3 regions of the Oceanobacillus sp. CF4.6 genome follow, and region 2 is predicted to be linked to each of the others. Evidence: riboswitches for the same ligand, from Rfam matches in the RefSeq annotation. Region 2 holds a riboswitch; each other region holds the start of a gene.

Region 1 (13,257 bases), on a different contig from region 2:
GCTATTCTTTTTCGTTGGCAGATAGAAAAGTATAAAACTTATCTATCTGCATAAGTGCAACTAAGGCACTCGCCCAAAGGCTTGGCGAATGCCTTAGTTTTCTAAACTGGTGGGTTTATAATGCGTCTTCTTTGAGATAAAATATCCCGCCATTGATCATACTTATTGTTATTTTCGGGTCATAACGTTTGGTTAATTCATCTATTTCATTCTTCATTTGTTCCGTTTCCGTCTCTTCTTCGTAAAAGTGTTTCAGTGTTCTAATTTCTTCATCCAGTATTTCCAACGATCTCTCCGCCCATTGATGTTCCTGATTATAAATATAATTCGTTATCACATCCTCAATTCTCAAATAACCACTTCTCAGCTTTATGATAGGAGAGATTGTAAAGCAGAAATCAGATATTTTTGTCTGCAACTGCAGCTCACCCAATTCTGTCATCATATCTAGTTTCATTCTGCCATTCACCAGATGCAGACCGATAGAGAAAACTTCATCTTTTTTATGCTGACCTTGATAACTAACCTTAATATTAGTAACGAGCCATGGATATAGAGGTACCTTGTTTGTTGTATTCACTTTCTGAAACAGTTTTGTGAAACGTTCATTGCTCTTTAAGTTATTCATTATCTGTTGCAGTCTTGGACTTCCAAAATGAATCCATTCACCAGGAATATCACGCTTTTGGGGATTTGTAATCATTGTGAGTTGCATTGGATCACCATCACGTCCAATTTTTTTAATGTAATGCCAATAAAATGGTCGATTCATCAGCTCCCGGTCCATCTGCTCATTCAACTGTATTTTTAATACGCCTTCATTATTGTGGATAATCCCACAATTCTTTGCTGAGAAATAATCACATAAAAATGAATTTAAATTAGTTATTGCCATAAAGCTTCTCCTCAGTTGTATGATGGATTGGTGTACTTTTAATGATGGATGATAGATTATTTAATTTAATTCTCACTTCACCTGAAGAGGTGGATTCGTTGTAAATTGATTCCATTTCTGACTCGATGCTTTGTATATTCAGTTCTGCAAGAATATCGTCCAGATTCCCCACAACTTTTTCAAAGAGGTCGATTTTTTCATACAAGAGATTAAGGATATGTTCTTCAATTGTATTACGGATAACGATATTATAGATATGCACATCCCTTTTTTGACCAAATCGGTGAATACGACCAATTCTTTGTTCCAAACGCATTGGATTCCAAGGAAGGTCATAGTTAATCAAGTGACTGCAGAATTGAAGGTTAATCCCTTCTCCGCCAGCTTCTGTTGCAATGAGCACTTGCGCATGATCCTTGAAAAGCTGTTTCATCCAATCTTTTTTTCCCCGCTTAAATCCACCTCGGAACGGCACAGATGAGATACCATGCTGTTGCAGATACCATTGCAAATAAAATTGGGTCGCTCGATATTCCGTAAATACAATGACCTTCTCACCATCTAATGATTTAATCAATTCTACAATCTTATCTGCTTTTATGTGATGTGGAAGCTGCTCGATCTTGGATAATAAAGGCTTTATTACATTTTCATTGTTTTTCTGTTCCGCGATTTTACTTAATGACATATAGCATGCTTCGCGCGAAGAACAGATCTCTCTTAAATAAGTTATTTTTGAAAAAGTCGAGAATCCTAAAGAAATATTAACCAAGTGGTCGTACACATCGCGACTTGCCTCGGGGAAATCAAGCCAGATTGTTTCAATTTTGCGTTTCGATTCATTAAGATTGGTTGCTTTTCTTGTATTCCTGATCATAACCTTTTGAATCAACTGCTTTAAATATGGATCTTGTTCGAGCTTACTTCGGTCTTTTCCAAATTTATTAATAAACGATTCATAGCTTCCCAAATGTCCAGGTTTTAGAATTGTAATCAAATTAAATATTTCAATCAGACGATTTTGCACGGGGGTTGCGGTTAATAGTAAACAATATTTCTTTTTTAATGCACGGGCAAATTGATAGTTTTTCGTTTTATGATTTTTCAGCTTATGCGCCTCATCAATAAGAATGAAGTCATATTCCATCTCGAGAATCTCACCCTGATTCGGAGGACGTTTTGCAGTATCCAACGAAGAAACAATTACTGAATTATCCTTCCAACTGTAGTTCTTTCGATATGCTACTGCTGGAATATAAAATTTTTCATTCAATTCATTTACCCACTGATTGACAAGGGAAGCCGGAACCAGAATAAGGGCATTACGTACTAAGCCTCGAATCATGTATTCTTTTAAAATGAGTCCTGCTTCGATGGTTTTGCCTAAACCGACCTCGTCGGCCAATATTGCCCTGCCATTCATCCTTTCAATTGCTTGTTGTGCTACTTCGATTTGATGATCTAGAAACTCCATATGTGGAAGATACGCAAGCGAACGCAACCCGTTAAACGATGGGGCAATTGTCGTTAGTTCAGCTTGGTAAGCCATTGAAAAAAGTTCCCAACTGGAAATTTGCTCATCTTTCTCAATGACTGACTCTAGTCGATCTATAAAGGTTAATTCTTTCTCAATGTGAATAGAATCCATATAATAATTCCACTTCCTATTAATAAAATTTGGATTTTACTACAATTTTGTTTCCAATTATGATATAATTCAAAAAGAAATAGATTTTCTTGTTACTGTACATAGTATAACCAAATATGGATTTTTCATCAGCGAATGATTACAAGGGGAGAGCTTACGATTAGTAACGCCGAAGGAGCAAGTTAAGAGCGAATCTCTCAGGCAAAAAGACTCTTGTAGGACGCAACTCTGGAGAGTGTTTACAGTATGTAAACCACCCACGAAGCAAGTATCTGTACGGATTGGCTATTGTTTAAGTGCAGGTATGCAACTTTCTGGTTTAAGGACAGAGATTTCTTCAGTTTGGAAGAGATCTCTATTTTTGTGCATTTTTTTAACTAAAGAACAGGAGCGTGTTGGGATGAGTGAATTGAAACGTACACCTTTATTTCCTGAATATGAAAAACATGGGGCAAAGACGATTGACTTTGGAGGATGGGATCTGCCTGTACAATTTTCCAGCATTAAAAAGGAACATGAGGCAACTCGAACAAAAGCGGGGCTTTTCGATGTATCCCATATGGGTGAAATCTCTGTTCAGGGACAGAAAAGCTTGGAATTTCTGCAACATTTAGTAACCAATGATGTTGCAAAATTAGTTCCCTCTCGTGCACAGTACACGATCATGTGTTATGAAAATGGAGGAACGGTTGATGATCTGATTATTTATATGCTTGCAGTTGACGATTATTTGCTTGTTGTAAATGCAGCAAACACAGAGAAGGATTATGAATGGCTTGTACAAAACAATCAATACAATAGCGATGAGCTTTCCATTACAAACATATCAGATGATTACGTTCAATTGGCACTGCAAGGGCCAGAATCGGAAAAAATACTGCAAAAAGTTACGGAAACAGATTTAAGTGAAATTAAATTTTTTAGATTTATGGATCATGTTTTATTTACAGGTCTGAAGCAGCCTGCAATTGTTTCTCGCACAGGATACACAGGGGAAGACGGATTTGAAATTTATATTGAGAAATCGAAAGGACCCGCATTGTGGAATCTGATTATGGATGCAGGTAATAATACAGGTATTGAACCAATAGGACTTGGCGCCAGAGATACACTTCGTTTTGAAGCAACACTCGCCCTGTATGGTCAAGAATTATCAAAAGATATTACACCTGTTGAAGCTGGTTTGACATTTGCAGTAAAAGTGAATAAAGAAGCAGATTTTATTGGTAAAAATGTATTAAAAGAACAAGTTAGGAATGGGACAACAAGAAAATTGGTAGGAATCGAAATGATTGATAAAGGAATACCGCGTCATGGTTACCCTGTTTGGAAAGATAACGTGGAAATTGGATTTGTCACTTCAGGGACCCAATCACCTACACTGAATAAAAATCTTGGACTCGTATTGATCGATTCACAATTTGCAACAGAAGGTACTGAATTGGAGGTACAGGTAAGAAAACGCACACTTAAAGCTCGAATTGTAAAAACACCATTTTACAAACGAGATAAATAGAGGGGGAACTAGTAATGGAATTTCGTTATTTACCTATGACTGAAACCGACAAACAGGAGATGCTTGATACAATTGGTATTGAGTCAACGGATGAACTTTTCTCAGACATTCCAAACAGCGTACGTTTTCAAGGGGAATTAAATCTGAAGAAACCAGCAAATGAATATGAGTTAAAAAAAGAACTTACTGCGATGGCAAATAAAAATGCAAATTTAAGCGAGTATACTTCCTTCCTAGGTGCAGGAGTATATGACCATTTTATTCCATCTGTCGTGGATCATGTTATTTCACGCTCTGAATTTTATACTGCTTATACACCATATCAGCCAGAAGTCTCTCAAGGGGAACTCCAGGCAATTTTTGAATTTCAGACGATGGTATCCGAATTAACCGGTATGCCTGTAGCCAATTCCTCCATGTATGATGGTGGAACATCACTGGCAGAAGCAGTTAATTTAAGTGCCGCCCAAACGAAAAGAAAAAAAGTACTTGTATCCAAAGCGGTTCACCCAGAATCACGTGCGGTAATTGAAACATATGCAAGAGGTCAAAATGTGGAGATAGTGGAAATTGGATTAAATGACGGTTTAACTGATCTTGATCATTTGGAACAGGAATTGGATGAAACAATTGCAGGTGTTGTTATTCAATACCCTAACTTTTTTGGTCAAATTGAACCACTACAAAAAGTGGAAGAACTAATCAATCAGCAAAAGAAGACAATGTTTATTGTTTCAAGTAATCCATTGGCACTTGGATACCTTACTCCTCCCGGTGAATTTGGTGCAGATATCGTTGTAGGTGATACACAAGTATTCGGTATCCCGGCGCAATTCGGTGGTCCTCACTGTGGATACTTTGCTACTACTGAAAAGTTAATGCGTAAAGTACCTGGTCGCCTTGTTGGTCAAACAAAAGATGAAGACGGCGTCAGAGGATTTGTTTTAACATTGCAAGCTAGGGAGCAGCACATTCGTCGTGATAAAGCCACTTCAAATATTTGCTCCAATCAGGCCTTAAATGCACTTGCAAGTTCTGTTGCAATGAGTTCTATCGGGAAACACGGATTAAAAAAGATGGCAACCTTAAATATGCAAAAAGCAAGGTATGCGAAATCCAGCCTTAAAGAAGCGAATCTTGAAGTCGTATTTGAAAGTCCATTTTTCAATGAATTTGTAGTGAAACTTTCTGATTCGGTCTCTGAAATTAATAAGAAGTTATTTGAAAAGGGTATTATTGGCGGGTATGACCTGGAACGGGATTATCCCGAATTAAAAGGTTATATGTTAGTAGCGGTAACTGAAATTCGCACCAAAGAAGAAATTGATGCATTTGTAAAAGAAATGGGGGATATCAATGGCTAATCAGGATTTTCCATTAATTTTTGAACGCAGTAAAGAAGGAAGAACAAGCTACAGCTTTCCAGAGTGGAATGTCACTGAATTCGATTTGGAATCTGAATTGGAAGAAGTATATATTCGTCAGACTCCACCTGAATTACCGGAAGTAAGCGAACTGGAAATCATGCGCCACTATACAGGACTTTCTAATAGAAACTACGGCGTTGATTCCGGATTTTATCCACTTGGTTCGTGTACGATGAAGTATAACCCGAAAATGAATGAAGATGTTGCGAGATTGGAAGGTTTCAGTCATATACATCCTTATCAGGACCCGAAAACGGTTCAAGGTGCAATGGAAATGCTTTATGATCTGCAAACCTCACTAAAAGAGATTACTGGCATGCATGAAGTTTCCTTGCAATCAGCCGCAGGAGCACATGGGGAATGGACTGCACTTATGATGATTCGGGCCTACCATGAAGCAAATGGAGACTTTAATCGAACGAAGGTTATTGTTCCTGACTCTGCCCACGGTACCAATCCTGCATCGGCTGCGGTAGCTGGTTTTGATGCTGTAACCGTGAAATCAAATGAACAAGGAATAGTCGATTTGGAAGACCTAAAACGGGTCGTTGATAACGATACAGCAGCGCTTATGCTTACAAATCCAAATACACTTGGATTGTTTGAAACAGAAATACTCGAAATGGCTGAAATTGTACATGGAGCAGGCGGTAAACTCTACTATGATGGAGCGAACCTGAATGCAATCATGGGCTATACCCGCCCTGGAGATATGGGCTTTGACGCTGTGCATCTCAATCTCCATAAAACATTTACTGGACCCCATGGTGGTGGTGGACCTGGATCAGGCCCTGTTGGAGTATCCAAAGAACTTGAACCGTTCCTACCTAAACCAGTAATTACAAAAATAGACAATGAATTTATTTTTGAAGATGACAGACCACAATCCATTGGCAGAGTAAAACCATACTATGGTAATTTCGGAATCAATTTACGAGCTTATACGTACATTCGTACAATGGGTGCTGAAGGGCTAAAAAAGGTAAGCGAATATGCAGTACTGAATGCTAATTACATGATGCGTAAATTGGAGAAAGAATATGAATTACCGTATCCACAGCATTGCAAACATGAATTTGTATTATCTGGAAGCAGACAGAAAAAATTAGGAGTACGAACACTTGATATTGCTAAACGTCTGTTGGATTTCAACTACCATCCACCAACAATTTATTTCCCATTAAATGTTGAGGAAGGACTAATGGTCGAACCAACTGAAACGGAATCAAAGGAGACTTTGGATGGTTTTATCGATACCATGCTTGCAATCGCTGAAGAGGTGAAAGACAATCCTGAAATTGTTCAGGAAGCACCTCACAATACAATTGTTAAACGAATGGATGAAACAACAGCAGCAAGAAAACCTATTCTCAGATATAAAAAATAATACCAAGAAAAAGCCCAGGAATAGTAATCCTGGGCTTTTACAATTAGTTTTTCGATTTTATTTTACCAGTCCATTTTTTAAAACCGCCTTTTAGCTGGTAAATATCCTTGTAACCTTTTTTATGCAGTAATTGTGCAGCTCTAGCAGAACGAGAACTACCTTGGCAATAAAGATATACAGGTTTATCCTTGCGCATCTCCACTAAACGCTGTTTCATTTGGCTAACAGGAATGTTTCTTGCTCCAAGGATGTGCCCCCGGTCGAATTCCTGGGGTTCTCTCACATCTATAAGTTGCGCTTTTCGGTAACCTTCCCGGAACTGATCCTCGGTTAGCACCTTTGTGTAATTTCGTTGTCTATAATAGCGGAAAATTCCTACCGCAAGTAAAACAACTACGGCAATAATTAAAAACTCCATTTTACTTCCCCCGTCTGTCCAAAAATGTACATCCTCTATTATATGGTTAGTTTGGTTATATTTCAAAGTTTTTCTCCTTTATTTATACTTATTTACAATTAAAATTGGAAATGACTACAATTGTCGGTTAATATCGAAATAAATCCAGTAATGCAACTAACAAAAATGTGAGATTCCACGTTAAAATCTCTACTTCTCTCTAAATATCTCTAGCATTCTCACGGAATCATAGATTTTTAGCTGTTGACAAATGAGAAATCATTCGTTCCACATACAATATATAGTACTTTACAAAAAAACATATACCATATATTGTTTTATTTTATTTGAATGTGGTATTGTATAACTAGTATAAATTTAAAAGGTAGATATATACAAAAGGAGAGATTGAATGTCGATTGTTGTAAAACCTCAAAATAGGCTGAATGTGGAGGCACTGAATGAGGATATAAAGCTTTTCCCGCCGGTACATCCCATAACAGAGGATATGAATCTAACGCATAAAGGTGTTTCACGCTTGGTGATGCTTGATCGATATGCATTCAAGGATACAGAAAAGAAAACATTAAAAATAGGCGACTTTGTAGTCCTGACAGTAAAAGCAGATCCTAAATTCCCTGCGAGAGGGCTAGGCATCATTGTATCCATTGACTGGAACCAAAATAAGGCAGATGTACAAGTCGATCCCGAGTTCATCTCGGTGCTGGATGATGAAAAGGAATCCGAAACCGGAATTGTGAAACGTTCGCTCGATGTTATTGAAAAACCGTTGGAAGTTTTTTATGAACAAATTGCAAAACGTAATGCAACCGGACTTTCCAGTGTGGAACAGACTGATGAAAGAAAAAAAAAGTGGTTTGAAGAATTCAACAAAGAACTTGTCGATTTGAATTTTATTCCTGCAGGAAGAGTTTTGTACGGAGCAGGAGCAGATACGGATGTAACTTATTTCAACTGTTATGTTATGCCCTATGTTAAAGACTCACGTGAAGGCATTTCCGATCACCGCAAGCAGGTAATGGAAATAATGTCCCGCGGAGGCGGCGTTGGAACAAATGGATCAACTCTACGTCCTAGAAATGCATTGGCAAGAGGAGTGAACGGAAAATCTTCCGGTTCGGTCTCATGGCTGGATGATATTGCAAAACTTACTCATCTAGTGGAACAGGGTGGATCAAGACGTGGTAAACAAGTGTGCCTCGTCTATAAATAAACCTCGTGAATTGCTGGAAACTCTTTAGATTTCAACAATGAATAAACACCTTTGATAGTTAAAAATGGGGTGCTCTATTTATGAAATCATATGACGCTAAAAATCCGCATGCATGTAAGATTTGCGGATACCAAATATCTCATAATAAACAAGGTCGTTTTACTTCTCATTTAAAAGTGCATGGACACACACTGAACAGTTATTTGGTCAAATTCTATTATACTGAAGATGAATTGAAATGTTCTCGTGATACCTGTACTAACTTAGTTAACCTTACAAGAGGCGTCCCGAATAAATACTGTAGTAAGTTTTGTGGTTCGAAAAAGGGCCCATTAACATGTATTTTATGTGGGAATAGTTTTTTAGCTAGAAACCGAAAAACTAAAACTTGTTCGAAGGAATGTGCAAAATCAGTCAAGTCTACTAAGTTTAAACAATGGCACAAATCGATGAGTCCTGAGAAAAAAAGGGAACATTTTAACAACATTATTACTAAGACTGCTAAAACTAGAAGAGTAAATAAAACACCTTCATGGAATAGCGGGAAAACAGGTATATATAGTCAGGAAACGATCGAAAAAATACGAAATTCAACTTTAAAACAAATGCAGTCTCAAAACTTCAGGAAAACGAATATCGAGAAGATAATGGAACGTTTTTTAATCCATAACGATATAAAATATAGATATTCTTTTATCCTTAAACAAAGACAATACGACTTTTTGTTATTAGATTACAATGTGATTGTTGAGTGTGATGGTGATTACTGGCATGCAAATCCTAAATTTTTTCCTATTCCTCAAGATTGGCAAGTAAAAAGACAAGAAACTGACCTTATAAAAAATGAGATAGCCGAGAAAAACGGTTACGTTATATTACGGTTTTGGGAAGATGATATTTTGAATAATTTTCAAACTGTGGAAAGCGCCATATATGACCTATTGGCTAAAACGAAACTGGAAACGGTAAGCGGAAATGCTGAAAAACAATAGGTGGACAAAGACAATCAGCAGCCAAGCTCCTTAAAAGGAGAAGGTTCAACGACCATCGAAAGCACGTCAAGTGACGGAAGTGAGTAGAGTAGAAATCAAGTGATTTCGAAGTGCGAGGACACATATGTAATGTGTAAGATATGGTCTGAACTCTAGGGTAACTTAGAGAGTTGATTTAACGAGTCAACGCAACAATAATTGGCACAAATGATTATGTTAGTCGATTCGCATCCTGATATTATCGAATTTATTATTTCAAAGATGCAAAATTCCAGGATACTTCGCTATCTAATCGAAAATAGTGAAGATGAACAAATCAAACGGTTGGCAGAAGAGAAATTAAAATTTACACCTTTAACAGAAACAGAATTTGATTTATACCAAAGTGTCGTAAATTATAAAGCAATTGCTGGACTGGGAGGTTTCACTGAAGCTGCTATCCGTGAAGCAGACGAAAAACTGCGAATCGGTGGAACATACTCTGTTCACAACTCTGAATTTTTGACCGGTGCAAATATCTCTGTTTGTATTACAAAAGAATTTATGGAAGCAGTTGAAAATGATGAAGTTTACGAGCTTCGCTTCCCAGATGTAGAAAATTACACAAAAGAGGAAATGGATGCTTACAATGAAAAATGGCATGATGTAGGCGATGTACGTAAATGGGAAGAAATGGGCTATGGTGTTCGAGTTTATCGTCGCATAAAAGCAAAAGAATTATGGAATTTGATTAATGTATGTGCGACATACTCAGCAGAACCCGGCATTTTCTATATCGACAATGCAAATGATATGACAAATGCAAAAGCGTATGGAGATCAAGTGGTAGCAACAAATCCGTGTGGCGAACAACCTCTCGCACCTTATTCAGTCTGTAATTTAGCTGCTGTAAACCTAGCTGAAATGGCTGATAAAGATACAAAGAAAGTAAACTTTGAAAAATTAAAACAAACCGTACAAACTGGTGTAAGGATGCAGGATAATGTTATTGATGCTACTCCATACTTTCTGGAGGAAAATAAAAAACAAGCTCTCGGTGAACGTCGCGTTGGCCTTGGCGTGATGGGTATGCATGATTTATTAATCTACTGTGAAACAACTTATGGAACTGAAGAGGGAAATAATCTGGTAGATCAAGTGTTTGAAACCATTGCAACGACTGCTTATCGTACCTCTATTGAAATTGCCAAAGAAAAAGGGAGTTTTCCATTCCTTGTTGGTACTAATGAAGAGGAAACGAAAGCATTACGAGAAGCGTTTATTAACACAGGCTTTATGAAAAAGATGCCAGAAGATATTAGACAGGATGTATTGAGTTATGGAATTCGAAATTCGCATCTGTTGACAGTAGCTCCTACTGGAAGCACTGGAACAATGGTTGGTGTGAGTACAGGTTTGGAACCATATTTCTCTTTTTCCTATTTCCGAAGTGGACGACTTGGTAAATTTATCGAAGTAAAAGCAGATATTGTTCAGGAATATCTGGACAGAAATCCAAATGCACACCCAGACAACTTGCCGGAATGGTTTGTAACTGCAATGGAGTTGGCACCAGAAGCCCACGCAGATACGCAATGTGTTATCCAACGTTGGGTTGATAGTTCGATCTCCAAGACAGTGAATGCGCCTAAAGGGTATACGGTAGATCAAGTCGAAAGTGTATACCAAAGACTATACAACGGTGGAGCAAAAGGCGGCACTGTGTATGTGGATGGTAGTCGTGACTCACAAGTATTGACACTGAAAGCCGAAGAAAATACAGTTGGTGAGCAAACAGAGTTGTTTGCAGACGCAGAGAAACCTAAAGTTGTTTTAATGGACACGATTCAAGAATTAGGAAAAACAAAAGTAACTATCGGCTCTGAAGTCGGCGACACCTGCCCTGTATGTCGAGAGGGAAATGTCGAGGATATTGGTGGTTGTAATACGTGTACGAGTTGTGGAGCACAGCTAAAATGCGGTTTATAATACAGATGGGAGGAAGGACCAGGTTTATTTCAGGTCCTTTTTTCCTTGTTTACGAAATAACTTGAGTTGCTATAGATTTTCATGTATTCTGATAATGAGGAAACAGTTTTGCCCCAGATAAAAAATATTCTTGAAACGAGGAGATTCTTAATGCCTACACCAAGTATGGAAGATTATATAGAACAAATATATAACCTCATAGAATCTAAAGGGTATGCCCGTGTATCTGACATTGCAGAAGCCCTGGCAGTACATCCCTCTTCTGTAACTAAAATGGTTCAGAAACTGGATAAAGATCGATATTTGAACTACGAAAAATACAGGGGATTTGTACTTACTTCCAAAGGGAAGAAAATAGGTGAGCGTTTAGTTTTTAGACACGAACTTCTAGAAGAGTTCCTTGGTATAATCGGCGTGGAGAAGGAAAATATATATGGGGACGTAGAAGGAATCGAACACCATCTAAGTTGGAATTCGATTGATCGAATTGGCGATCTTGTGAACTATTTCAAAACGGATAAGAGAAGAATTGAAGAATTAAAGAAAACAGCAGAAGAAAACGAAAATGAATAATAGAAAAACCATACAATTATGAAATGTGATTGTATGGTTTTTCTATTATTCGGGTTCTAATTTGATACCGAATTGCTTACATATATAATAAATCGAAATTTCATAAAATTCCTCACCAAGTCATACAAAAATGCATAGGGAGAGAACCCATGAAAATTGATGGTGTGTTTTCAGGTGGCGGTGTCAAAGCTTTTGCTTATGTTGGTGTACTGGAGAGCATGAAGGAGCAAAACCTGCAGTTGGAACGTGTAGCCGGGACTTCTGCCGGAGCAATTGTAGCATCCTTTATTGCGGCGGGTTTTGAACTTGATGAAATGGAAGAACTTATAAGTCAGCTTGATTTAACCCAACTGGTTGATCCACCTGTCCTTACTAAACTACTCCCATTCACAAAATGGTTGTTCCTCTACCGTATGCTTGGCATCAATAAAGGGGATAAACTGGAACGATGGCTTGAATTAACACTGGCTCGCAAAAATATCCATACCTTTCACGACATTAAACCGGGATATCTCAAGGTGGTTGTTAGTGATCTTTCATTAGGAAAGCTAATCGTGATACCTGATGACCTCGAAAGGGTCTATGGTATTCAGCCGGAATTTTTCCCAGTAGCCAAGGCAATTAGAATGAGTGCCGGATTTCCTTTCTTTTTTATGCCAAAAAAAATGCCAGGGAAGTATAAGAAAAAAAGTCTCATGGTTGATGGGGGGCTTTTGAGCAATTTTCCGTTGTGGATTTTTGATAATAATGGAAGTGAAATTAAAAAAAGGCCGCTTCTCGGAATAAAAATAACCGACGCATCAGAAGATGGAATAGGTCCGAGAGATATTAGGAACGCATTAGATATGTTCCATGCTTTGTTTTCTACAATGAAGCAGGCACATGATGCAAGATATATATCCAAAAATGAAAAACAAAATATACTATTTGTTCCTATTAAGAATACTGGGACAGTTAATTTCCATATTTCACAGACTGCAAAAGAAAATCTGATTGAAAACGGAAGGGAATATGCAACTGATTTTTTGAAGAATTGGAGTAGATAAAAAGACCGTACTTCTTAAAAAGAAGCGCGGTCTTTTCCTTTTGGTTTATTTCCTTCGATTACCCTTAAATGAGATGCTCGTTTACCACGCTTTTTCTTTGGTGGAATTACTGCTTTGGTGGAAGCAGTTGCAACATTACTCGGTTTCTTTGGTTGTTTGTATTTTGATTTTGAT
Region 2 (6,552 bases):
AAGCTAGTCTAGCAAAAACAGCATTTGCCAGCAACCCTATACTTGCGGCCGCTCCCATATTTCCAGTCTTTTCGACTGCACTATAGACAGTAACAGGTATTGCTAAGCCGAATGAACCGCCAAGTGTACTAGACATCTTATAGATACCTGCCGCCTCTCCTGCCTTCGCTGCCGGAACATTGGCTACTACTGTATCTGTGGATGGTGTCGCGTAAAGTCCAATCCCATACGATGCGCAGACCTTTATGGTAACCAAAACATCGTTAAATTCATACCTTCCCTAATTCTAAAAATCTCCCTTCTATATAATTAACAACTGTTAAAACGTATCCCCAGACAATTCCAGTTCATCAGATAAACGATAACTCACTGTAAAACTAATAAAAACAACAATGGAATAAATCGAGTTTGGTAAGTTTGTAAAGGTCATTAACATTATTCCAACCACCACTAAAAGACTTGCTAAGATCATTGGCCTTCTTGGACCACTTCGTTGCAATATTTTCACCGACACGAATCATCGATAATACAGCAATTAAATAGCCAACTGATAATATCCCAGATTGGAAGGAACTATATTCTCTTGACACTTGGACATACGTATTCGCAACAATGAGTGCTCCAGTTACAGCATTCAGTAAAAAGTTTGAAACAGTCGCGCCAGTAAATAAGTTTCAATTTATGTATCATATGGGTTCGTTCGTGTAATAGAATCTATAACTGAAATGACACTGACAACGATATCCCCCTCATAATACAGGGAGCCGAAAAAGGAAACCCAGTTCCTTGCTGATAACACCGAACAATCTTTCCGCAAGCCGAACATATGAGGTAAAGCTCCTTCAAACATGGCCAAGATACTTGATGATCTTATCTAAATCTTTTATCTTCTAAATACTGATTAATATCTCAATAGCTCAGCCCATCCAATAAAATTAGGGTTGATATGGTCAAAATTAATTTATACTTTTATGGATATATTCTGTGAATTCTGGTAAAATCAAAATTACAGAAACGAATGAATGTTGCAATCGATTTAAAGGAACGCTTAAACCGATTAAAGTTGGAAATTTTATTCAATCGTTTAACTAATATAAGATGAAACTCACCTGTAAAAGATAACCCTATTTTTTATAGTATATTCTTCTAGAAAAAAATTATTTTAGCTGCAAATATTACAAGTATTAACATTGTGAAAGCTTTATTATCACGTATATAATTATAATTAGTCTGAATATTTGTAAGCTTGTATTACAGGATGTAGCTTTACTATTTAAACCGTACTATTGTTTGAAATGATATTTTGAAAGCGTTTCCTTTTGGCTTAATGGCTATCGGGATTATATTAATAGTGGATGAAAGTTGCAGGAAAGCATATATGTTCAGTCGCCGAAGGAGCAAACTCCAAAGAAGACCCTTGGGGTGAATCTCTCAGGTAAAAAAAACTGCAACTGGACACAACTCTGGAGAGAACGTGTGAATACGTCACCGAAGGGGAAGGCTCTATTTCTATTGGGCTAAACTCTCAGGTAAAAGGACAGAGAAGGGCAGAGAAAAGCACATGATACATGTTTTTTTCTCTGTCCTTTTTGTTGTGTCTAAAATTACCATCACTGGAGGTTATATACGTTCAATGGAACAGTTAATAAAAGGGGGTGTTACATGGAAACAAGCTATAAAGATAATAACACAATAATAACTGGGATTGTATGGGGGCCTTACTTACTGGCATTTCTCACATTCACTCGCAAATGCGATGCCGGAAGATCAATTACATATGGCAATTTCATTAGGGGTAATGAATACAGCGTTTTTTTAGACAATGCCTGTTCAGATGTCTTTTTTAAATTTTCCGATACGACAAAGTTTATACGCATGAAAGATTTTTCAGACGAATTTTGATATGGCAAGCATTTTGCAAGAGATTAGTTAATTTTTTTCTAGTTTGACAAATTAAAGAAGTAGTTATACCATACCAAACTAATGGTTAAATATGATGAAAACAAAAATTATCATTTAATTTGATATTTTAGAAAGGGTTTTCTTTTCTTTGATAAATTGAATTTACACAAAAAATCATTTAATTGTAGGAGGAAGATTTGATGGATGTATTGATAGGTACAGTTTCTCTTTTAGTCATTTTAGCGTTGTTCTCTTTATTTACGTTTAAGGCACCGTATGGATCTAAAGCTATGGGGGCTTTGGCAGCAGCTGCGGTAGCTAGTTTCTTAATTGAGGCTTTAATCGGTTCTGTTTTAGGGGATATGTTGGGAATTGCTGTCTTTCAGGAAATTGGTGATTTAGCAGGAAGTTTATCCGGTATTGCAGCGGGTGCGCTGGTTGCTATGGCGTTGAAAGTTCAACCAGGTTATGCATTAATGATATCGCTTCCGCTGGCAGGTATGGGTATTTTACCTGGTTTTATAGCCGGATATTTTGCTTCATTCCTTGTAAGATGGTTCCAAGATAAAATCCCTAATGGAATCAACTTACTAGCTATTATTTTTATTGCAACACCATTAACTTATTTCATTGCCGCTCTGATTGCTCCACCTGTTGACGGAATACTGTTGAATGTAGGAAGTATCCTAGAAAGTGCGCAAGCTCAATCAGCTATTGTAATGGGAATTATCATAGGTGGAGTACTGACTGTTACTTCTACAGCTCCGCTTAGTTCAATGGCTTTAACTGCGATTATGGGTCTTACTGGTCAACCAATGGCTATCGCTGCAATGGCCATTTTTGGTTCCGGGTTCTTGAATTACACATTCTTCCGTAGAATGGGATTAACTACACCACAAGAAACTATTTCAGTAGCGATTGAAGCTTTAACAAAAGCTCATGTTATTTCAGCCAATCCAATCCCAATATACGTTACAAACTTTATTTACGGGGGAATAGCAGGTATTGTAGTAGCTTTATCAGGTTTGGTAAATAATTCTCCAGGTACAGCTTCGGTTGTTGCAGGACTTGCATCTACTTTTGCTTGGAACCCGCCTATACAAGTCCTCCTAGTCGGCGTAATTGTCGCAGTTATTGGAGTCACAGTTGGATTGGTTTGCTCATTTATATTTAAAAACTACCCAATTATAACTGAAGAAGAGCTGTTAACTCGTGATGAGGAGGAATTAGAAGAAAAAGATGAAGCAAGAGCAAAAAAACCAAATTTAGAACCTGAAAGTATGAATGCATAGGACACGGGGACAGGTACCTTGTCCGGTCCCATTTTTGTGGTCAGTGGATTCAACTCGAGGAAACAAAGGAATTTTATCAGCAGGTGAGAAGTGTTTTTGAAACGGGATGAGTGCGTGCTGTGGCCCGAGTGAGACGAGTGGCAAAGCTGTCGCTTGAGTGCGTTGCTCACTGGCCTGAATTCACATTAATCTTCAATTCAATCTACAACTACCCTATTAAATCAGAAAAGAAAGAGCATGTGATGGAAACAATTGTCACATGCTCTCTCCTTTCGATGTTCAGTACTCTGGTGAGGCTTGTATAGCCAGATTTATCTTCTCCGCTGTATCGAATAAGGAGGGCCTTCACTTAAAGGGAGATCCTGAAAGTAAAAAAGAATAATTGCATTTTTATGTTTTTCATTTAACCTATTAATCGCCTCTAATAAGTCCAGGTTCTCCTCTCTTTTATCCCTTTTATCTGCAGTAAGCTCGACCATTTTGTTCAAAGGTAATTCTTTCTTATTCTTTTTTAATAAATCATACGAACAGTTTATAAGTATTTTTGTTAGCCAAGTTAAAAAGAACTTTTCATTTTTTAATTGATTAATTGATAAAAAAGATTTGTAGGATGTCTCTTGGACAACATCTAGAGCATCTTCACGATTCCGCACGTATAAGTAAGCGGTACGGTACAATTGATCGCCGTGTAAAACAAGAAGTTCCTCTAGACATTCCTTGTTTCCCTTCATTGCCTTTTTAATAAGTTTAAGCTCATTCATCAATTTGACCTCTTTTCCGCTTATTAGAGTGAATTTATTATAAAAAAGTTTCAACTTTTTTTCTAGAAAAAACAATGGTTCTGTAAACATAAAAAAAGAGCGTCTCATGACGGCTCTTCTAATATAGCATTTATATCATAGCTTTTAGCAGTTTAAGAAAATCCTTTTTCGAGTAAACTGCCAGTTAACTTAATAATCTTTTAATTAATCTTAACATAATATTCCATATGGTTTTCAAAAAAGAAAGGACAATCAATTTTGATGATCGCCCTCTTAAACTCTCGCACCAGATAGTTTAAGTACATTTGTTCACAAACCTCATATTCTCCCTGTCAAATAAATTAACTTTCTAGTAGGGGTAGCATCAGGAAAATGCGGATTTTACAACGATAAGGAAATTCCAAATTAAAAAGCCCAACTTCTCTGCAAAACAAAATAGAGAAAGTGAGCTTTTCAGTTACTTCATTATTTTTATTTGAACTAATATAAAACTGCTAAGTTGATTTTTTAGCTCAGCTATTTATTGAATTCATTAACTGGAAGAAGTATTCAGGTTTATGAGTCTTATTTAGGTTATACCATGAATGTAATGTATCTGGTGCAAATACATCTAACTTTTTCAGTACTTCCATCGCAAATTCCAGAGGAGCTATTCCTGATGCAGTAACTAAATTTGCATCAGATACCGCAGATTCCACCTCATAGAACTTTTCTCCTTTATAGTTAGGACATACCATTTTAGTATATTCTAAGTTATTACTTGTATGCTTTCTAGTATCCAAGTATCCCATATTCGCGAGGGCATCAGTTGCACCACAAATTGCAGCAACAATAGTGCCAAGCTTTAAAGCTTGGCCAATTCTCTCCAAGATAGGTTGATGAATTTCTTCATTCCAAGTATTCCCACCTGGTAAAATTAAAAGATCTTTACTCTCAAGAATACATTCATCAAGGGAAATATCTGGTTTTATGCTCAGTCCTCCCATAGTAGTAATCATTTCTTTATTAGCTCCTACTGTAATTACTTTTAAAGGTGCTAAACCTTTTTTGAAATATCTACCTGAGTTTAGTTCAGCAATTAAATATCCATATTCCCAGTCCGACATTGTATTAAATACATAAAGAAAAACTTTTTTTGTTTGCATCCAATAACACTCCAATCACATTTAATATGCCAAATATAACATAACTTCCCTGACACCTAGCGTCAGGGAAGTTATCAAATTTGATGAAATTTTATTAATTCCGACAGAACTTCAATAAGTCTTTTCTTAAGACTTATTGGCTCAATAACTTGAATAGATTTACCATACGGTAAAAGTAAATAAGGTACATATTTATGTATTATATCTTTTTCAAGAAGAAATACTGCTTGATTTGAAGTCCGTTCTTGTAAATAATGTCCTAAAAACCAATGTTGGCAAATATCATCCAACGCACTTGTATTTCCATTAATAACTAAAGAAATAATCCCTTCTTTTTCTTCTATAGTTGGAAGAAGGTTTTTCATAAAAAAGTCACGTGCTGAAAAATTTTCTGGCTGATTAAACTTATTTTTGGTTAGCATTAGACTTTCAATTCGATCTACTCTAAAACTACGGATATCATTCCTGAGATGACAAAATCCAATAAAATACCACTTATTATTCCAATAAATAATTCTGTACGGATTAACCAATCTATACTTTGATTGCTCTTCGCCACTTTTATGATATAGAATTTTTATAGAGTATCCGTCAGCTACAGCCTGCTCCAACTCCTTCAAAAAAGGTTCCATAGCGAGGGAACTTAATCGACTTATTACTTCAAGACTAGTTAAATGTTGATTTATCTTTGTTTCCTGCTCTTGATTCGAATATTTCCTTAGCTTTGAAATAGCCCTATCTAGTGCTTCACCACCATAATACCCGGCTTCTTCTGCAAAAATAGCAGCGTGAAATAGCGAGGTTTGCTCCTCTAAATCAAAAAAAAGAGGAGCTTCAATAAAATTGTTCAATAAAGTGTATCCACCATTATGTCCCGCGTCTGAAATTATAGGTACACCACTTATTGAAAGTGTATCAATATAACGATACACAGTCCTTATATTAATCTCTAACTTTTCCGAAATTTGTTTCGCAGTAATTTTTTCACCTGAACTAAGCATCCATAGAATCGCTAGCACATTGTCAATTTTAGGCATATAATTCCACCTCTATATGAAATTTATCTTCTATTATATATTTCCGATTTTTGGTATAACTCATCAACTGTTCCTTTCCGATAGCTTTCTATATAATGAGGCCCTAGACACATTTGTAATTTCACAAATGTGATTTACAGTCATATCTCCCTCTTTATAAAGCTTTACTGCATAATTCATTCCTGCGTGGTTTTTATGATATTTCTTTAAACGGCCTTTAAACTTTCCGGGTTAGTTTCTAAAAAACATTTAGAAACTAACCCTTTTGAATATAATCTTAATTCCGCAATTTATTTTAAATCTTCCAAAACTAACCTGCCAGTTAGTTTAAGTGGAATTCTTCACAAACTCCATATTTAATTATAATTACAGCTATTCAGTTAACTAAGTTTACACTAAATATATCGATTATGTA
Region 3 (13,257 bases), on a different contig from region 2:
TAATTTACAGTTTATGATTGATCGATTCGGAGTAGATCAAATCATAGCCGGTTCAGACTATCCATTTTTATTGCGAGAAACTCCATCTGGTAAAGTAGTGGATAAATTAACAACATTAAATGAGGAAGAAAAGGCAAAGATACATGGTTTTAATGCTTTAGACTTTTTAAATTTGAATAAAGAGCAATATACCAAAAGTCTATTGAAACAGCAGTAGAGGGAGAGGATAAATTTGGCTTTTGTAATAACGAGTCCATGTACGGGTGAAAAGGCAGGCGAATGTGTCAGTATTTGCCCAGTCGATTGTATTGAAGAAGGTCCCGATCAATTTTTTATTGATCCAAATATATGTATTGATTGTGGTGCTTGTGTTGCTGCTTGTCCAGTTGATGCAATCGTTGATGAACATGATTTAACAGGCCAACAAGAAAAATATTTAGAAAAAGCCGAAAGCTTCTTTGGATAGAATGTAGGGAATAAGGGAAGCGTGGGGACGGTTCTCATGCTTCCTTTAACGATTAGGTGTCTCTTCTATAGATATTTTTGGGAATGTTGTAGTGTAAACAACATTCCCATTTTCCTTTAATTACCAAAAATTTGCTCTATCTTGATGCAGCACCCAACTGCTTTTTTTCATCGTGATCCCCTTAGAAACAAAACAATGGAATCGTTCTTTGTCCCGTTGCTAAAAAGTAAAGCGTCAGCACTCACCTTTTTGGGAGCTGGCGCTTTAATTTTGAATCTTAAGCGGGAGGATAACCCTCCATGTCCCTAATGGCTTGCTAACAAAGCTTCGTTCTTTCCTTTACTTACAGGAAATGGTAGGATTTTAACAGTATTTGTGTTGTATTTAATGGATTGGGATTTCGTTCGTAAAGGAGGATACGATGAATTACGAATATATATTAGTTTTTATAGGAGCTGCTATTCCTTGGCTGGAAATTGCAGTCGTCATCCCATTGGGTATAATAAGAGATTTATCGCCATTTTGGGTAATGATTATGGCATTTACTGGTAATTTACTTACGGTTATCCCTGTTATTTATGGATATGAAAAAGTGAAGACTTGGTACGAAAAGCGTCAACAAAAAAAAGGGAAAGAACCTTCGAAACGTACAGATCGTGGTAAAAGGATTTGGAACATGTATGGACTCCCTGGTCTTGCTATGTTAGGTCCAATATTAACGGGGACGCATATTGCTGCATTTATTGGCATGTCCCTTGGCGCTGAAAAAAAGTGGGTTACACTCTGGTTGACGATTAGTATCGGTATTTGGACATTAATTATTGGAATAGCGACTGTACTAGGCTTAGATATTTTCTTATAAATAGATAAGGCATGGGGTATTCTAAGTGGGACGATAAACTATCCCTTTATCCCGAATTATGATATTCTATACATTAATGTAGAAAGAGGAAGTGAAGCTTAAGTGATAGATATAACCATTCCAAAGCCAGATGTTACCATTACGAAACAGAATAATCCGGAGGTAAGTAATATTTATGGATTTACCGATTTTCACTTGATCACAAGAGAGAAGGGCGGTATTTTCATGTTTTATAACGACAATAATGAGTTATTATTTGTCGGAAAAGCTAGAAAGTTAAGACCAAGAATTAAAAAACATTTTCAGGATACTGTATCGCCAATGAAGATGCATCGTGATGAAGTTACGAAAATTGAGCTTTGTTTGGTTGAAGAACCAGCCGACAGAGAGATCTATGAAACGTATATCATTAATAAACTTCAGGCGAAATACAATGTAGAAAAAGTATTCTATAAGCAAACCTAATGAATAAAAAGCAATACGGACACTCATGTTAGACGATGCCTATTGCTTTTTTTATTCCATAAAAATATATAATGGCTAATTTGAAGCATAAGAATTCAGGATTAAAGGATGAAAACGAACTTGGAATTTACGAATCAAGATGTATCAACCTATGTATATATGTACTCCTACCCAGAGGAAGAACGCTCTTTATGTGCTCTGGAAATGCGCGCCTTTTTTGGAAAGGATACGGACAATAAAGTACTGGAAAGTTTTGTGGAAGTTGATCCTTCCAGAAGCCCATTTATGAAAGAAAGAATCCGTGTGATTTTTGAAGAGGAGAACTTTCAGGATCTTCTCAAGCAAGCAGAAACGTTGGATTTAGACGGGGCAACATTCAAAGTGAATTATGTGAAAAATAGTGGCCTTGTAAAAGAGGAGAAGGAAGGCTACAAGAGACGGCGTATGGTTGAGAAAGAAATCGGAATGCATGTTTATGGGGAAGCGGATTTACATCATGCCGATCGACTTTTTGGCGTAACGAACGTGAACGGGAGATGGGTATTCGGCGACTATGCGAAAAGTGAGCCTGTCTGGTTTCAACATCAGAAGAAGCCGCATGAATATTCGACTGCGCTCAATACACGTGTGGCAAGGGCGGTTGCAAATATTGCTATTCCAATTCCACACGACATCAAAGCAATTGATCCCTGTTGTGGAATTGGGACAGTACTAGTTGAAGCCCTTTCCATGGGGATTGATATCGTAGGAAGTGACCGAAATCGTCTAATCATCAATGGCGTAAGAGAAAACATCGAATATTTTGGTCTTGAGGGAGAAGTAAACTTAGCAGATATTCGGGATGTCACGGAGCACTATGATGTCGCAATTATTGATTTGCCTTATAATTTATGTTCGGTTATCTCAGATGAAGAGCAACTGGAAATGCTCCAAAGTGCTCGGAGATTTGCAAATAAATTAGTCGTAGTAACGGTTGAGCCGATTGATGAAGTTCTAAAGGCAGCTGGATTTATGATTACGGACCGAGCAGTAGCTAAAAAAGACATATCAGGTTTATTTACTCGTGAAGTAATCGTATGCGAGTGATATTGACTAGCTTAACATATTTTATATGGAAGGGAGTTAGAATCGATGAAGTACACGAAATCTCAAATGAAAAAATTGGTTAGCAACAATGAGGAATTACAAAAGCGATTAAAACAATTGATGGAGGAACACGATTTAGAGAAAAGCTTCGCCCTTAAGGCATTGTACCATTCTGAAGTTGCTGCTGGTGGGAAATATCAAACAGCATATCAAGAACTTGATTAGGGACAAGGTGGTCCTTGTCTTTAGTTAGTCGGTAAAACAGCGATGATGAACCTGTCCCTAGTCCCCTGTATCAGACAAAATTGATAAAAAGAATTGCTGTTATAAGTATGACCGTGATCGTTAATATAAATAGGAGAGAACGTTTCCGGGATATATTCGCCTTTTGCAGATCCTGCCAATTGTTTGGTTTAATACCACTTAACCAAAAAACAATTACAGCCGATAAAAGTATCGAGTAAACGTTGACCATTAATAGAATAAACGGGACAAGAGCTGCAGCCCAATTTCCAGTTCCGAGAATCATACCGAATACAACAGCAGGCGGGAGCAAGGCTACTGAAACCATAACACCTACAAGAGCGCCTGTATTTCTTTTGACAAAAGAAAGTGCGCCTGCAGCACCAGATACGAGCGCTGCAATCACATCAATAATTTGAATGTCTGTCCGTGAAAGGAATTCATCGCTGTAAACGGGTGGATCGAAGGAAAAACTAAATATAGCGGCAATTACTATTGGAATTCCTATTCCAACTAGAGATGTAATAATGGACTGACGTATTAATTTAAAATCACCGAGAACGGAAGCAAATGAAATAGCTGTTACGGGACCAATAAGTGGGGCAATTACCATAGCACCGATGACGATTGCTGGACTGCTTTTTATAATGCCAACCGTAGCAACGATAGCGGAGAAAATAATAAACAAAATATAACTGACACTTATACGGCTTGACCCTTGAACTGTCGTATATAATTCGTGCCGACTTGCTCGCTGCAAGTCCTTTTTTTCATCCTCTTCTTTCTCTTTTTTTCTAGGTAGATATGTTTGTACCGGCAGCAACATAACTTGATAAACGTCTTCACCACCAGGCAACCTTTCCAAATAATCAAGCATTTGTTCTACATCATTGGTCTCTAATAGAATCCGTGTTAAATACTTTTCTTTCTCTTCCTCAGAGTTCCAATAGGAAATAACAGAAAAATGATCCTTTATTTCTTCTATATTTAAAAAGTTCTTAGGGGCATAAATTTCAAGCAACTGTAATGACATAATTTTCGTCTCCCATATACAAAGAAATATTACACCTTATTGTTGCCATTCTTTCTCTTTTCATAATGAATAATCATACTAATCCGCTTTTTTAACCTGAAAACTTCTGCTGTTTAAACATATCCTCAATTGATTGCTAATCCGTTTACTAAAAATGAGGCTTCCTATGATATTTCTATACCATAACGTCCTTTTTGATATTCATAAGAAAACACTTTTGTAACCTAATAAACTATGGAAGATATTCACAATGAAGTAAATAGGGCTAATCGTGCTGTCATAGAAGCAAATTAAATTTATTGTTATATAGTGTTTATAATTGATCTACTTTAAAATACATAATAGAAATTTTGACTGATTAGGAGGAAATTCATTTTATAGGTTGTAATTTAGTGGAAAATTTGATAGGATTATAACAAATTAAAGGTCATATGCAACTGGCGAAACGCGGATAACCGCGAGGGAGCATATGATATCGAAATGTCGTTCGCCTGGGCAGAGGTAAGGGGAGAATTTCCCCTTACCTCTTTGTGCTATTAGGAGGCGATGACATTCTTATATAATTGAATAGTTTAAAAAGCTATGATTGTTGTGGGTCAGACTATAACAGGAGCAGCTTCTGGAGAGGATGCAAGAATAATTGCAACGCCGAAGGGTTCAAGATCTCAGGCAAAAGGACAGAAGAATAACACTTACTTTTATGTTATTTGATGTTTAATGAGATTGGGGAGACCAGTCTCTTTTTTTTATATCTCTTGGTGAAAGAATAATAAGGATGAGGTGTTAACATGAAACGAGTATATAATTTTTCAGCAGGTCCATCTATGCTCCCGCTGCAAGTATTGGAAAAAGCTCAAGAAGAAGTAGTCAATTATAGAAATTCAGGTATGTCTGTAATGGAATTAAGTCATCGTTCCGGACTATTTACGGATATTATAACAGAAGCTGAAAAACTGCTGAGAGAATTAATGGCTATTCCTGAAGGGTATAAAGTGCTTTTTATTCAAGGAGGAGCTTCACAGCAATTTGCAACTGTCCCAATGAACCTGCTTGGTAAAAGTGGAAAAGCAGACTACGTTAATACCGGATCATGGTCAAAGAAAGCAATCAAAGAAGCTAAGAAATTTGGAACTATTCGTGTCATCGCCTCATCAGAGAATGATAACTTTACATATATACCTGCTGTTGACCAGAGTATGATTGATCCAGAAGCAGATTATGTGCATATTACAACAAATAATACAATAGAAGGAACTGCTTATTCAAAGATTCCAGATACAGGGGACGTTCCACTTGTAGCGGATATGTCATCCAATATTTTATCTGAAGAAATCGATGTATCGAAATTTGGTTTAATTTATGCAGGAGCACAGAAGAACATCGGCCCTGCTGGATTGACTGTTGTTATTATTCGGGAAGATTTAATTGGTCGCGCACCGGAAAATTGCCCGGCTATGCTTGATTATAAAACACATAGTGAGAGTGGTTCATTGTATAATACACCACCCACATACGGGATATATATGGCCAAGCTTGTTTTTGAGTGGCTAAAAAATCTCGGTGGTTTAAAGGAAATGGAAAAAATTAACCGAAAGAAAGCACAAATGCTATATCATGCGCTTGAAGAATCTTCTATATTTAAATCACCGGTGCGTAAGGATAGTCGTTCGCTAATGAACATTCCCTTTGTTTCCGATTCTACTGAATTGGATGCTGCCTTTATAAAGGAAGCACAATCTAAGGGACTTGAGACGTTAAAAGGGCATCGTTCTGTTGGAGGTATGCGTGCTAGCATTTATAATGCAATGCCAATAGAGGGAGTTCAAGCATTGGTTACATTTATGAACGATTTTGAAACTAACTACGAACAGAAAGAGGAGAGAAAATGAGCACACTAACATTAGATAAAGTTAAAACAATAAAGACATTGAATAATATCGCAGACAACGGGCTAAATGTTTTCAAAAACGGTGATTATGCAATTGATAATGAATCTGAACATCCGGACGCAATTGTTGTTCGTAGTTTTAATATGCATTCGATGGAATTCGACACTAATTTGAAGGCAATTGCACGCGCTGGAGCAGGTGTTAATAATATTCCGGTCGACAAGTGTACGGAAGACGGAATTGTTGTTTTCAACACGCCAGGAGCCAATGCAAATGCTGTAAAAGAAATCGTACTAACCACATTAATGGCTTCATCACGTAATTTATTTGCTGGAATTGAATGGGCAAAAACGCTACAAGGTAAAGGTGATCAAGTTCCAAGTCTTGTTGAAGCAGGGAAAAAACAGTTCGTCGGTAATGAAATTAAAGGAAAGAAATTAGGGGTTATTGGTCTGGGGGCGGTTGGTGCACTTGTAGCAAACGATGCATTGGACTTGGATATGGATGTTATTGGCTTTGACCCATTCATCTCCATCAATACAGCTTGGGAGCTTTCTCGTAACGTGGAGCGAGCGATGACGATGGAACAATTATTTGCAGAAGCTGATTATATTACAGTACACGTTCCTTTGACGGACGATACAAGTGAAATGTTTAATGAAAAAGCATTTAATCTAATGAAACCTGGAGTACATATTTTAAACTTCTCCAGAGGTGGGCTTGCGAATGAAACAGATATGGCCGAAGCACTTGAAAGTGGAAAAGTAGGTAAATATATTACGGATTTTCCTAACGAAAACATATTGAATATGAAAAATGCCGTACCAGTTCCACATCTTGGTGCTTCTACAAGAGAATCAGAAGAGAACTGTGCAATTATGGCTACCCGACAAGTAAAGGAATATCTTGAAACGGGAAATATTAAAAACTCAGTGAATTTCCCTAATGCTTCGATCCCATATACAGGAAAGAGCCGTGTGGCAGCCTTCCATCGTAATGTTCCAAACATGGTTGGTCAAATCAGTTCAGCGTTCTCCCACCATAATTTGAACATTGCTGATATGATTAATAGAAGCCGTGGAGATTATGCATACACAATGATTGATATTGACAATGAAGTAAATGGGGATGTTATTCCTGGCTTAGAGGAAGAAATTAAACAGATTGAAGGCATGATTACCATCCGTGTGATATAAATCTTTATAAAAGAGAATAAAATGCCTGTGCCAGTCTCCCGCTATTTATTAATAGTGTGCGACTGGTATTTTTCTTTCTTTTAATCATCAAGGCTCTTTTGTTTGTTGCTTTATAAACCAAGCAGTATATAGATTGTTAGATAAAGACAATAATCTTCTAGAAAAGAGCCGTGATCAAGTAGAATAAAAAAAGGTTTTATAACTGCTCATTTAGGAAATAGGTATCGTACAACCAACTAGAAAGGATTGATAGTATGAAAAAAGGTATTAAATGGGTAGCGCCAATGTTATTTGCATCAGTAGTTCTAGCGGCTTGCGGTGGTGATGGCGGTGACGTTGATGTAGAAGATCCAGTAGAAACACCAGTAGAAGAACCAAGTGATGGAACGGATGGCGGTACAGAAACTGAAGTAGAAACAGAAACAGATACCGAAACGGATACAAATGGCGAAGCAGATACAAATACGGAAACAGAAACAGATATGGATGAAGATACCGAGACAGAAACAGAAACAGAAACAGACCCTGAATCAGATACCGAAACGGATACTGACGATGAAGAAGACGATGAAATGTAATTGGTCCATATAAACAGGTCTCTGATTGAGGCCTGTTTTTTATTCTATTATTATGAGTGATTATTTAATTTAGATCCTTTTACATATGTTTAATAAGTTTCTGGATATATTAAGAACGGGTGATAAATGATGAAAGCAACGGAATTGGAAAGTAAACGATTCGATAAGGCACTGGATGAAATTTTGGAGCTGTTTAATAATCTTGAAAGTGATACACAAATTATTGACTTTAGTGAGGAAGTTTTTACGAACATAAAGCGCGCTAAAAAAAAATATGTTACAAAAATGGTTGATGAAAAAATTAATACGGTTGTAGGTGAAATGCTTTCCTGGCTTGAACTTGAAGATGTTGACATGGATGAAGATGAGGAAAGTGAATAAGAATTAGCAAATTTTCACTGTGTACATAACTCTCTTTTATGATAAAATAAGAACAGGTGTTCAGAACAATTGTTCCTAAACGGAGGGTTCAGCATGAAAGGGTTGCTTATACGTTCGATGGAGAATAAAGAGAAGATAGTTATTTTCTACATAGACCAGGAAAATACGGTGACACAACGATTTATACGAATAAAAAGTATTCACGATAATTCGGTTCTGGCCTATTGTTATTACCGAAAAAAAGTGCGATCGTTTCGATTAGACAATATCCTTTCATGTGGTCCGGTGAAAAGAAGGGTAGGGGCTTAAAATGAATGATCGCGGAAGTATAAAATGGACTGCTATGATGCTGCCTGAGCATATTCAACTTCTAAAGGATATGTGGGAACAGAAGGAATATAAAGAAAAGCCTATTCTGGATGAGCAGCAGCTCGAAGAAATAAATATGAAATTGCATTTGGCAATTCACAATAATTTAACAGCAGAGATTACATATTATGCTGAACACGATTTTAAAATTAGGAACGGGAAGCTATTTAAGATCGATACAAGGCAAGGTTTTATAAAAATTGATAATGATGAACGGACCAAAATTAACCTGCATGATATCTTGGATATTAAAATTGACTAAACGAAATACGTATAAGAATATACCTATAATTGGCTATACAATATATAAAGCTAAGACAATTCGACCTGATTAACTCGAATTGTCTTTTTTTTGTTATTTTCCCTGTTATATCAATCTATTTTTTATTGTGCGTTCGAAGGAGATGAAAGAGCACATTTATAGAAAGTAGATGCTTCTGTCTATTCATTGTATTTTTACTAACATATGGTGTAGTAAAGGCAAGAAGGGAGGGAAATTAAATGTCAGTATATCAAAGCAGACGAAACCGTCGAGATGATGATAGGTTCGATGTAGATGAAGTTCTTATTCGCACAGACAAAGTAAACGTTATAGATGTGGATGACAGACGTAGACGTGATGATGATAGAAGACGCAGAAATCGATTTGATGATGATCGAAGAAGATGTGATGATCATCGTAACAGAAGATTAGTAATCAATGCAGATGAAGTGACTATTCTTGCAGACGATGTATTTGTAAGAGACGACCGTGACCGTGACCGTGACCGTGACCGTCGTCATGATTGTTGCTGTGGTTGGTAACCTACTAATCAGCTTTTCGTGTGCCTCAAGAATTTAGTAAAGAAGGGAGGAGAATTATGTCATCTCTACTAGAAATTCTTATTAAAAATAAACTGGAAAATAAAATAAAATTGGAAGATAGTCTAAACACAACATTATCTATCTTAAAAGATATTCAGCTTCAACTTCAACAACAAAACCAAGAACAAGAACAAGAACAAGAACAAGAACAAGAACAAGAACAAGAACAAGAACAGAAGCAGGAGCAAACTCAAAAAACAAAACAGGATTCAGAACAATCTCAAAGTGACTTAGATATCATTACGGATGTAGGTAAAGCAAAAATTGAGGATGCTAATAAAATTAAAAATAGTGGTAATTCCACTGTCTATGTAATCAATCATGCAAGTGATTGTAAAACAGATAAAGAGAAAAAAGGAAAGAAAGAGAAAAAATGTGTTCGTACTCAACTTGTAACGAATGGTAGTTTTGAAACAGGAGATTTTACAGGATATATGGTTAATGGTACTGCACAGGTGGAAACATTCGATCCTATTGTTCCACAGGGTTTTAACCCACATGAAGGTGCGTATCTAGCTAATTTGAGCCCAGGTTCAAGCATTACGCAAAAGATTAAACCAGGCGTTTGTGAAGATAAAGTTTATCGTCTAAACGTTGCTTTAGCATCTCCTAATACAAGTATTGACAACCCAAATAATTCAAGAACAGAAGTAAGTGTTCAATTTCTTAATTCTAATGGAAATCCTATTGGCACAGCACAAAGTTTTTCAGTAGAAAGGTTCACGCAGCCGGTGAACGGAGAAGGTGACTGGAATTTCCATCAATTATTAACTGACAAAGCACCAGATGAAACAAAAGGAGCACAAATTATTATAGCAACAGATGATGATGGTGCTTTCGGTATTTTTGTAGATAGTCTTTCACTTGTATTGGAAAATTAATAGCAGACAAAATTGGGCTTCCAGATGGAGGCCTTTTTGGGTGTAAAGTTTGGCGAATCATGACGAATCTTGACAAAGAATAGTGTTAGGAAAGGAAGCAATATTGGGAGATGCATCTGTCTAGAATGTGGAACACAAAACAAAGGAGCATGGATAATTATTTCCAGGCTCCTTTCACCTTTAATAGAGTTCTTTTATATCGAAAGAAATGATGCGGTCGGTATTAGGATTGTAGATTACATTTCCTTGTACTCTAATTGTTTCCTGGGGAGATTGCAAGATAAATTCATACGTTTCTTTTGTTTGTGTAGAAGAGAGTATCGATTTTCCTGATGATCTGTAGTCTGTAATATCATATTCCGGATATGCCGTTTGTGTCACTCCTAATAAACATTTTCCCCACTTTTCCAACTCTAACTCCGGTGAGGGAATGATTTCAATATTAATAACACCAACATTTGGACTTACGCCAAGTGCTTGAAAAGCTCTTCGATGCAAGTTGATTCGGTTAGGCGGGTAGCCTTCCACTTGATCAACTACTTTAACAATAATTTCTCTCCCAACAGGTGCAGAAACATTTCTAATTTTCAGCGTATCTCCGCACTGGTAAGGTGAAGTATCACCAACTGCAGCTGTCATAAATTCATCATCTGACCAAGGAATTTCACATTTTGTTACTTGTCCACCATCTGTCCAAGTAGCCTGACCTCTAATGGATTGTTGACGATCATACGGGTAGGGTGGATATCCATTATTATAGTCGTAATCAGGATGCACAGAAGGGGTTGCTGAATAATGATGTTGTGGATGATACCGGTAATTCGGATAATACGGATACATATCTCTTCCTCCTAAAATAAACTAAAAAATATTCCTGATACTATATGACATTTTAAGGTTGGCTTGTGACAGAAACATGGAATTTTAGTTAACATGACAGATTTACATAAAAAATAAATGAAACTATTATTTTCTGGTAAAATTTCTAGCAATCAGCTGATAAGTAGGCATTTAGCAAGCTGTTATACAATTTTTTATCATAGAAATTAATGTTAGATTCCCTAACAATATCTTATTTCTGAAAAAACTGGAAAATCGCTTTATATCAGGGGTTTAACTATGTTTTACTTTACTAAATTTTTTAAATTTTGGATTATACCTTACTATTTGGTAGCATTCTATAGACAATGGCATCTATTTCCACTTAAGCACGAGTAGTCACGATTAAACACGCTATATCAAGCTTAATTCATTTTGACGAAATGAAGTATTCCTTATAGGCTATTAAAGGTAATTGATTATACGAAAAAAACAAATTAGGAGGTGACATCATCAATATTTCGGAAGTAGCAGAAAAGTTGAATATAAGTAAAACGGAATATCTTTTCCGCAAGCCAACTAAAGATGACGGGGCTCCGGTATACGAACTTGTTAAACATATTGGCAATCTGGATCTAAATTCGTCTTATAGCTATTTGATGTGGTGCGAAATTTTTGCGGATACATCGATTGTAGTTATTAGTAAAGAGACGCAAAAGGTTGTCGGTTTCATATCTGGATTCATTCATCCAGAAAAAACAGATACATTATTTATTTGGCAGGTAGCTGTTCATGAGTCTGAGAGAGGAAATGGATTGGCAACGAGAATGTTGCTTCAGTTACTGGAACGTACTACATGTGGAGAGGTTCACTATGTGGAAGCGACTGTGTCACCGTCAAATGAACCCTCAAAACGTCTATTCTTTGGACTTGCAAGGAAATTTAATACAAATTGGAAAGTTAGCGATTATTTTACAGCTGAGGATTTTCCTCAAACAGGGCACGAAAATGAGCTGTTATATAAAATTGGACCGCTTCGAAAATAAATTAAATTAAAGGATGAGTCGATGACAACTGCAGTAATTAACAATGACAAAATGAAAACGTTTGAAGAAGTGGAATCTGCAGTAAGAAGTTATAGCCGTAGTTGGCCTACTGTTTTTGAAAGGGCTAAAGGATATAAACTATGGGATGTAGATGGTAAGGAATATATTGATTTCTTTGCTGGAGCAGGTGCATTAAATTATGGTCATAACAATACTGCGATGCAAGAAAAAATGATTGAATATATTAAAGAAGATGGGATTTTGCACAGCCTCGACATGGGAACGACACCAAGAAAAGCTTTTCTTGAGAAGTTCCGAGATACTATTCTAACACCTCGAAACCTCGATTATAAAATTATGTTTCCCGGACCAACAGGAACGAATACTGTTGAAAGTGCATTGAAAATTGCCAGAAAGGTAACAGGTCGAGATACCGTAATTAACTTTACAAATGCGTTCCATGGTATGACAATCGGGTCGTTGTCTGTGACTGGTAATTCATTTAAACGTCATGGAGCAGGAATTCCACTTCATCATACATCAACAATGCCTTTTGATGATTATGTAGAAGACCAGGATTCCATCGCATATATTGAAAAATTCCTTGAAGATAATGGAAGCGGTGTTGCACTACCCGCAGCAATTATTCTGGAAACGGTGCAAGGTGAAGGTGGCATTAATGCTGCTCGTATGGATTGGTTGAAGAAAATAGAAAGTATTTGCAGACGTTGGGATATTCTATTGATTATTGATGATGTGCAAGCAGGTTGTGGAAGAACAGGTACGTTCTTTAGCTTTGAACCTGCTGGCATAAAGCCGGATGTTGTTTGTCTCTCGAAATCTATTGGTGGTGCAGGTTTACCAATGGCAATTACGCTTATTAAACCGGAGTATGATCAATGGGGACCTGGTGAACATAACGGAACATTCCGTGGAAATAATTTAGCATTTCTTGCTGCCACAGAAGCTTTAAGCTTTTGGGAAACGGATGAATTTGAAAAGGAAATAAATAAGAATGCGAGTCTATTAAGAAATACGATCGACATGATTATTGAGAAATATCCAGAATTAAAAGGAGA

Evidence for each region. Region 2 has a riboswitch for glycine ahead of ACHABU_RS11455 (hypothetical protein). Riboswitches for the same ligand answer to the same signal wherever they lie in the genome.
Region 1: another riboswitch for glycine. It lies ahead of gcvT (glycine cleavage system aminomethyltransferase GcvT); the one in region 2 lies ahead of ACHABU_RS11455 (hypothetical protein).
Region 3: another riboswitch for glycine. It lies ahead of serC (3-phosphoserine/phosphohydroxythreonine transaminase); the one in region 2 lies ahead of ACHABU_RS11455 (hypothetical protein).

Annotation. Positions count from the first base shown of each region.
Region 1 is NZ_JBIMEX010000001.1:182,759-196,015, reverse strand. It holds gene ACHABU_RS01085 (YqhG family protein) at 116-895, opposite strand; gene ACHABU_RS01080 (DEAD/DEAH box helicase) at 882-2,543, opposite strand; glycine riboswitch at 2,679-2,766, shown strand; gene gcvT (glycine cleavage system aminomethyltransferase GcvT) at 2,944-4,059, shown strand; gene gcvPA (aminomethyl-transferring glycine dehydrogenase subunit GcvPA) at 4,074-5,423, shown strand; gene gcvPB (aminomethyl-transferring glycine dehydrogenase subunit GcvPB) at 5,416-6,873, shown strand; gene ACHABU_RS01060 (rhodanese-like domain-containing protein) at 6,917-7,291, opposite strand; partial or broken gene ACHABU_RS01055 (ribonucleotide reductase N-terminal alpha domain-containing protein) at 7,683-8,495, shown strand; gene ACHABU_RS01050 (endonuclease domain-containing protein) at 8,585-9,496, shown strand; partial or broken gene ACHABU_RS01045 (vitamin B12-dependent ribonucleotide reductase) at 9,698-11,464, shown strand; gene mntR (transcriptional regulator MntR) at 11,615-12,037, shown strand; gene ACHABU_RS01035 (patatin-like phospholipase family protein) at 12,187-13,083, shown strand; gene ACHABU_RS01030 (SA1362 family protein) at 13,098-13,257, opposite strand, start outside.
Region 2 is NZ_JBIMEX010000006.1:153,322-159,873, reverse strand. It holds gene ACHABU_RS11460 (hypothetical protein) at 1-136, opposite strand, end outside; glycine riboswitch at 1,454-1,551, shown strand; gene ACHABU_RS11455 (hypothetical protein) at 1,663-1,902, shown strand; gene ACHABU_RS11450 (PTS sugar transporter subunit IIC) at 2,103-3,194, shown strand; gene ACHABU_RS11445 (sigma-70 family RNA polymerase sigma factor) at 3,506-3,955, opposite strand; gene ACHABU_RS11440 (type 1 glutamine amidotransferase family protein) at 4,468-5,100, opposite strand; gene ACHABU_RS11435 (helix-turn-helix transcriptional regulator) at 5,175-6,137, opposite strand; partial or broken gene ACHABU_RS11430 (helix-turn-helix domain-containing protein) at 6,201-6,365, opposite strand.
Region 3 is NZ_JBIMEX010000005.1:150,538-163,794, reverse strand. It holds gene ACHABU_RS10205 (amidohydrolase family protein) at 1-217, shown strand, start outside; gene ACHABU_RS10200 (indolepyruvate ferredoxin oxidoreductase subunit alpha) at 233-466, shown strand; gene ACHABU_RS10195 (small multi-drug export protein) at 888-1,328, shown strand; gene ACHABU_RS10190 (nucleotide excision repair endonuclease) at 1,431-1,793, shown strand; gene ACHABU_RS10185 (TRM11 family SAM-dependent methyltransferase) at 1,902-2,879, shown strand; gene ACHABU_RS10180 (hypothetical protein) at 2,925-3,104, shown strand; gene ACHABU_RS10175 (TIGR00341 family protein) at 3,175-4,155, opposite strand; ZMP/ZTP riboswitch at 4,579-4,659, shown strand; glycine riboswitch at 4,765-4,846, shown strand; gene serC (3-phosphoserine/phosphohydroxythreonine transaminase) at 4,944-6,044, shown strand; gene ACHABU_RS10165 (phosphoglycerate dehydrogenase) at 6,041-7,240, shown strand; gene ACHABU_RS10160 (hypothetical protein) at 7,495-7,818, shown strand; gene ACHABU_RS10155 (hypothetical protein) at 7,945-8,199, shown strand; gene ACHABU_RS10150 (hypothetical protein) at 8,293-8,508, shown strand; gene ACHABU_RS10145 (YolD-like family protein) at 8,510-8,830, shown strand; gene ACHABU_RS10140 (hypothetical protein) at 9,070-9,372, shown strand; gene ACHABU_RS10135 (hypothetical protein) at 9,429-10,313, shown strand; gene ACHABU_RS10130 (DUF3889 domain-containing protein) at 10,494-11,153, opposite strand; gene ectA (diaminobutyrate acetyltransferase) at 11,672-12,178, shown strand; gene ectB (diaminobutyrate--2-oxoglutarate transaminase) at 12,200-13,257, shown strand, end outside.